Regions from separate parts of the Paraburkholderia sp. EG287B genome, predicted to be linked through region 3. Evidence: predicted binding sites of a transcription regulator. Region 3 holds the regulator's gene; each other region holds the start of a gene.
The links. The regulator HrcA, encoded in region 3, represses chaperone genes, less so after heat shock. The targets are predictions, from matches to a motif close to TTAGCACTCNNNNNNNNNGAGTGCTAA.
Positions count from the first base shown of each region.

Region 1 (2,267 bases), on a different contig from region 3:
CATTGAAATCACGTCGTTCGAGACCGAGCGCACGTCGCAGGGCGGCACAGCAGTGTTCGTCGGCGCACGCGTAGGCGGCCAGCCGCTGCGCCACGGTGTTGGCGTGGGCGAAGACGCGGTCCACGCGTGCGTCGCGGCAGTCGTCAGCGCGGTGAATCGCGCAGTCTGGCCGCAAGTGGATCGGCGCGCAGCGGCCTGACACCTTCCGCGCGCGGTGCGCGAAGCAGTTTGAGTTTGAGCAGGGAAATCGGCGGCATTGTTGAGCGCCGGCGGCAAAACGGGCCGCCGGCGTGCGCCTGAAGCGCCTACGCGGCCTTTCAGCGAGTGGACTTACCGGTCGTCACTCGATCGCGCAACGCGTCGCCTGCCATGCGAGCAGACGCCAGTGGCCCCCTTCCTGCGTCTGGATCGCCGTATAGGCAATCGGAAAGAGCAGCGCACCGTTGTTCGCTTCCATCTCGATGAGCACGCGGCCGGAGACCACGCAGGCCTCGTTGCCCGCGTGCAGCACGTCCTGCGACTGGATCTCGATCTGGCGGTAGCGGCGGCGGCCCGCCGTGATCGCCTCGATGAACTGCTGCTTGGTCTCGCGTTTGCCGTTGGTGTGCACGAAGGTCGCGTGATCGGACAGCAACTGGTCCAGCGACGTGCCGTCGCCGTCGACCATCGCGCGAAAACGCTCGCGCTCAAGTCCGCGAATCGCATCGATTAGTTTTGCCGCCATCGCTCGAGCCCCTTGCGCGTCGGTCCGCGCCTGAGCGCAGATCTACGCCGAAGATTTTCTGCATACGTCTGGCTGAAATTTATACCAGGTTTTGGCGCAAGGATACTTGCGATCAAAGACATCGCCTCCATGTATGGGGCATACGCCACGCGCCCGGTGAAAACCGCGCGTGGCGACAGCGACATCCCGGCGGCCGCGCCCGGATGTCGCAGCGCAGCACTTTCGTCTTTGTCCGATGTCTATTTGTCAGATTCCGTGGCAAGGTCCAGGCGCTCCGCGGTCCTTCGAGCGTCGCTGATTCCACCCTTTATTTCCTGCGCCCTCGCGCTGGACTACTGCCCTGTTCTAGAGTGTTCCTTCGGCCTGCCCCCTGTGCGGGCCTGCGCCGGGCGCCAGGCCCCGCCCTGCTTGACGGCCGGCGTTTAGTGTAATCTATCGATACAACCATTTCGATAGGGATCAAGGAACCTTGAAGCCCCTACAGACTCCAAGTATTAGCACTCGGGGATTCAGAGTGCTAACATCCACCGTGGAGTCGGTGTCTGACTTTTGCAAGATTCCTGAGGAGTTCGCTACGTGAGCAACGCAATGACCATGACCCTTCCGAGTACGCTGAGCCCGTCGTCGGCCAAGGCCGGGGGCTCATTGGCGCTCGCGAATGCTTCCCTGTTGCCCGGCCAGCTGGGCAACATCGACGCCTATATTCAGGCCGTGAACCGGATCCCGATGCTGACGCCACAAGAAGAGCGTCAGTTCGCGACCGAGTTTCGCGAGCAGAACAATCTTGAAGGCGCGCGCCGCCTGGTGCTGTCGCACCTGCGCCTCGTGGTGTCGATCGCGCGCAATTATCTCGGTTACGGCCTGCCGCACGCCGACCTGATCCAGGAAGGCAACATCGGCCTGATGAAGGCCGTGAAGCGCTTCGACCCCGAGCAGAACGTGCGTCTCGTGTCGTACGCCATGCACTGGATCAAGGCCGAGATCCACGAGTACATCCTGCGCAACTGGCGCATGGTGAAGGTCGCCACGACCAAGGCGCAGCGCAAGCTGTTCTTCAACCTGCGCAGCCACAAGCAGGGCCTGCAGTCGTTCACGCCGGAAGAAATCGACGGCCTCGCGCAGGAACTGAACGTGAAGCGCGAAGAGGTCGTGGAAATGGAAACGCGCCTCTCGGGCGCCGACATCGCGCTCGAAGGCCAGACCGAAGACGGCGAGGAGTCGTTCGCCCCGATCGCCTGGCTCGCCGACTCGCACAGCGAGCCGAGCGCCGTGCTCGCCGCACGTTCGCGCGACCGCCTGCAGTCGGACGGCATTGCGAGCGCGCTGGAAGCGCTCGACGCACGCAGCCGCCGCATCATCGAGGCGCGCTGGCTCAACGTGGACGACGACGGTTCGGGCGGCTCGACCCTGCACGAACTGGCCGACGAGTTCGGCGTTTCGGCCGAGCGCATTCGCCAGATCGAGGCGAGCGCCATGAAGAAGATGCGCACCGCGCTCGCCGACTACGCGTAAGCGTCGCCAGGTCTTCACGCCACACCGAAAA
Region 1 covers NZ_JBFRCG010000034.1:12,224-14,490, reverse strand. Annotated here, with positions in the region: gene leuA (2-isopropylmalate synthase) at 1-199, shown strand, start outside; gene AB4Y40_RS39435 (nuclear transport factor 2 family protein) at 341-724, opposite strand; gene rpoH (RNA polymerase sigma factor RpoH) at 1,301-2,236, shown strand.
Region 1: a site for HrcA is predicted at 1,219-1,245, ahead of rpoH (RNA polymerase sigma factor RpoH). Genes of this name have one in related genera too.

Region 2 (2,267 bases), 140 kb from region 3:
GGATGTTCGAGATCTTCTTGTCGAACAGCAGGACGAACGGGCTTTCCAGCACGGCGACTTGCTTGTCCGGGTTGTTGATGAAGTACGGCGAGAGGTAGCCGCGGTCGAACTGCATACCTTCGACGACTTCCAGCTCGTCTTGCAGCGACTTGCCGTCTTCGACGGTGATCACGCCTTCCTTGCCAACCTTGTCCATCGCTTCAGCGATACGGTCGCCGATCGACGTGTCGCTGTTTGCCGAGATCGAGCCGACTTGCGCGATTTCCTTGTTGGTCGTGCAGGGCTTGCTGACCTTGCGCAGCTCTTCGATTGCTGCTGCGACGGCCTTGTCGATGCCGCGCTTCAGGTCCATCGGGTTCATGCCCGATGCGACGTACTTCATGCCTTCGCGGACGATCGACTGGGCCAGAACCGTAGCCGTCGTCGTGCCGTCACCGGCGTTGTCGCTAGTCTTGGAAGCGACTTCCTTGACCATTTGCGCGCCCATGTTCTGGAGCTTGTCCTTGAGCTCGATTTCCTTTGCGACCGAGACACCGTCCTTGGTGACCGTCGGGCCGCCGAACGAGCGCTCGAGGACCACATTGCGGCCCTTCGGACCCAGCGTGACCTTCACTGCGTTGGCGAGAATGTTCACGCCTTCAACCATCTTGGAACGGGCGGAATCGCCGAACACGACGTCTTTAGCTGCCATCTTCTAACTCCTTGAATTCTTGAATAGTGAGCGGTGGAATGAACTTACTTGTTCACCACGGCCATGATGTCTTCTTCGCGCATCACGAGCAGTTCGTTGCCATCGACCTTGACGGTCTGGCCAGCGTACTTGCCGAACAGAACGCGATCGCCGACCTTCACGTCGAGCGCGATCAGGGCGCCCTTGTCGTCGCGCTTGCCCGGGCCGATGGCCAGGACTTCGCCTTGATCCGGCTTTTCTGCCGCTGCGTCCGGGATCACGATGCCCGAAGCGGTCTTGGTTTCTTGATCCAGGCGCTTGACGATCACGCGATCATGCAAAGGACGAAGGTTCATGGATAGATCCTCTCTTGATTAGGACTTGAAGCGACTCAAGAAAACCTGGCTGCCGGTAACCGCCAGCCAGAGATGTTGTTAGCACCAGAGTTGTTAGCACTCTCATGCGGTGAGTGCTAATTATATGGACGGGGAGTGACAAATTCAAGAAGGGGCGGAATGGGGAATTTCCGTTGAGATTGGTTCGACCCCGGAGGCACTTTTGCTAGTTCCGGTTAGAACTATCGGATGTCGGGCCTGAGTGCCACATCGAATTATTCTTCAATTAAAACAATAAGATAGATCGCCGCGACATCCGAACCGACAAGAAACCGCATGACTCTGGAAGCAACGGCATCCAGCAAGTGGGCCCCGGCTTGCCGGGTCATCCGGGACGCCTCTCGGGGAAATCCCCGATCCCGCCATGATCCGGCGCGATTTATATGCACAACCGGTTTGTTGGCGCCCACTGCTCGCGGGCAGCGCATATGTGCGGTAGGCAACACCGGCAATTAACGGATGAACGGAAAATCACTCATATGATCTTTCGAGCGGCTGCGCCCGGTCAGGCGCCGCCGCTCTCCTGCGCATGCAGATCGTGGGTTCCGCGAGGCTTCGCCGATCGCTTCAACGACGATCCTGAACATGCCGAAATGGCGTCGCCATGACGGTGGAACGACAGCATGTCAGCTCAGATGACTCGTAACCAGAGTTTCCCCACACCGTGCAAGTTCTGTGGCGGGGCGCTCTATCAGTACGCCGATTCCTGCCCTTACTGCGGCACGGATCGTCCGCTGGATACCGTTGCGCACGCGCGCTCCAAAGCCACGTTGAGAGTCCTCGATTCCGCGGCAGCGTCTATGCCTGCCGTCGCAAAGGTCGCGTTTGCCGGCGCAGCCGCATCCAGTCGCCCCACGGTGCAGGCCGACTATCTGCACCACTATCAACTCGAGCAACACCGCCCGTTCTGGCACACCGGTAAAGGGCGCTTCGCGAAGGGCGTATTGCTCGCCTGGCTCATCGTCGCAATCGCCTACGCTGGGTTTCTGCTGTACGGCGAAAGACCCGGGCGGCAAAGAGAAGTACGCGCCTCGCGTGCGAGCCTCGCGGAGAACAGCTCGCCAAACGCGAATGCCGCACTCGCGCGTGACGCGAACAATCAGGAAGCGCGCGAGGTACCGCGCAACAGCCCACCGGCGGAGCAACGCCGCGACAACGCGCTGCAAAGCGCGGACCGATGTGCCACGCAACGCGCCTGGGAT
Region 2 covers NZ_JBFRCG010000014.1:258,774-261,040, reverse strand. Annotated here, with positions in the region: gene groL (chaperonin GroEL) at 1-691, opposite strand, end outside; gene groES (co-chaperone GroES) at 736-1,026, opposite strand; gene AB4Y40_RS26495 (hypothetical protein) at 1,866-2,267, shown strand, end outside.
Region 2: a site for HrcA is predicted at 1,120-1,146, ahead of groES (co-chaperone GroES). Genes of this name have one in related genera too.

Region 3 (2,267 bases):
TTGAGCTGGTTCAGCATCGCCGGGATGTCGGGCGTGCCGTAGCGCATCGCGTAATCGACGAGGACCGTGTAGTCGTTGATCTGCAGCAGATGGCGCAGCCCGTCGGCCTGTTTCTGAGTGTGCACGCGTAGCGGCGAGCCTTCGGGCGTCCAGACCGCCGCGTACTTCTTCGCCGACGAGCGGCCGCGAAACGGCAGGATCAGCGTGCGCAGGATGACCTGCCAGATCGGCGCCGGAATCTCGACCACGCGCGGATCGGACAGAAACTGCGCGAGATAGCGGCGCACGGCGCGCGGCGTGGGCGCGTCCGGCGTGCCCAGGTTGATGAGCAGCACGGCGACGCGATGCGCCGCGGCGGACTGCGAAGGCCGCTCCAGGTCGAAACGCATAGGCGATCAGTGGCGCCGCGCGAATGCGCAGCAACGGTTGCATGAAACAAGCATTATAGCGGGCGGTCCTGGCGGGCCAAACCGCAGCCGCGACGCAGCGACTCGCCGCACGTTGGCCATTCGGCCGATGGCGCGCGCCGCGCCTTTCAGGGATGATCGTCGGAAAGGCGAGGGGTGCCCGATGCCCGCTGCGCCCGATGCGGCGCTCAGTTCTGGCTCAGCGTGAGCGAGAGCAGGCGCGCGGTGATGTCGACGATCGGAATCACCCGGTTGTACGCCATGCGCGTCGGCCCGATCACGCCGAGGGTGCCGACGATCTTGCCGTTCACCTCGTAGGGAGCCGTCACCACGCTCATTTCCTCGATCGGCACGAGTTGCGACTCGCCGCCAATGAAAATCTGCACGCCCTGCGCGTGGCTCGAGACGTCGAGCAGCTGCAGGAGACTGGTTTTCTGGTCGAACACGTCGAAGAGCTTGCGCAGGCGCGCCATGTCCGAGGAAAGGTCGGCCACTTCGAGCAGGTTGCGCTCGCCGGAAATGAGCAGGGTATCGCCGCTTTCGGGCTCTTCGGTGCTCGCGGTCACGGCCGCGTGCATGAGCGTGGTCATGTCGCCGCGCAGCGCGTCGATTTCCTCGCGCAGGCGGCGGCGCACCTCGTCGAACGACAGGCCCGCGAAGTGCGCGTTGATGTAATTAGAGGCTTCGATGAGCTCGGAAGGCGTGAAGTCGCGCTGCGTCGCCATGATGCGGTTCTGCACGTCGCCTTCGGGCGTCACGATGATGAGCAGGATGCGCTTGTCGGACAGGCGCATGAACTCGATCTGCTTGAACACGTGGCTGCGCCGGGGCGTCAGCACCACCCCGGCGAACTGCGAGAGGTTCGACAGCACGCTGGCGGCCGCCGCCACCACCTTCTGCGGCTCGCCGGGGCGCAGCGTGGTCTTCACCGCGCGCGTGAGCGCGTCGTCGTCGGAGCTGGGCTCGACGGTGAGCATGGTGTCGACGAACAGGCGGTAGCCGCGCGGCGTGGGCACACGCCCGGCCGAGGTATGCGGGCTGGACACGAGACCCAGCTCCTCGAGGTCCGACATGACGTTGCGGATCGTCGCCGGGCTAAGTTCCAGGCCGGAATAGCGCGACAGCGTGCGCGAGCCGACCGGCTGACCTTCGGCGATGTAGCGCTCGATCAGCGTCTTGAGGAGGGTTTGTGCGCGGGGATCTAGCATGACTCAAAATTTTAGCCTAATGGCGCTTTGGCCGCGAGTACGCCGCCATGCCGGGCCCGGCAGGCACGCCTGCAGCGCGGGGCGGGCCGGTTTCGGCCGCCGTCGCCGGGCGGATTGCACCACACATCGCCCGGTACCCGGCGCGTTGTCATCGCCGTGTCACCGGCTTCGGGCTGGAGAGCGCGGCGCGCAAGGCCCGGCGGGCCGCACCCGGCGTGGCGCCAGGTTCTTTTCGTGACCTGACTATGGTGTAATGCCGGCATGCAGATCCAGAAGATCCAGAGCCAGTTCAAGACGGTTGCGCTCGTTGGGCGCAGCAATACGCCAGGCATTGCCGAGCCGCTGACGGCGCTCGCCCAGACCATTTCGAAGCGCGGCTTCGAGGTCGTGTTCGAAGCGCAGACCGCAGAGGAAATCGGCGCGCAGGGCTATCCCGCGCTGCAGCCGGCCGAAATCGGCGCGCGCGCGGACGTGGCCGTGGTGCTCGGCGGCGACGGCACGATGCTCGGCATCGGCCGCCAGCTCGCGCCCTACCGCACGCCGCTCATCGGCATCAACCACGGGCGGCTCGGCTTCATCACCGACATCGCGTTCTCCGAGATGCAGGAAGTCGTGCCGCAACTGCTCGCGGGCTCGTTCGAGCGCGAGGAGC
Region 3 covers NZ_JBFRCG010000014.1:120,815-123,081, reverse strand. Annotated here, with positions in the region: gene hemH (ferrochelatase) at 1-389, opposite strand, end outside; gene hrcA (heat-inducible transcriptional repressor HrcA) at 596-1,615, opposite strand; gene AB4Y40_RS25940 (NAD kinase) at 1,877-2,267, shown strand, end outside.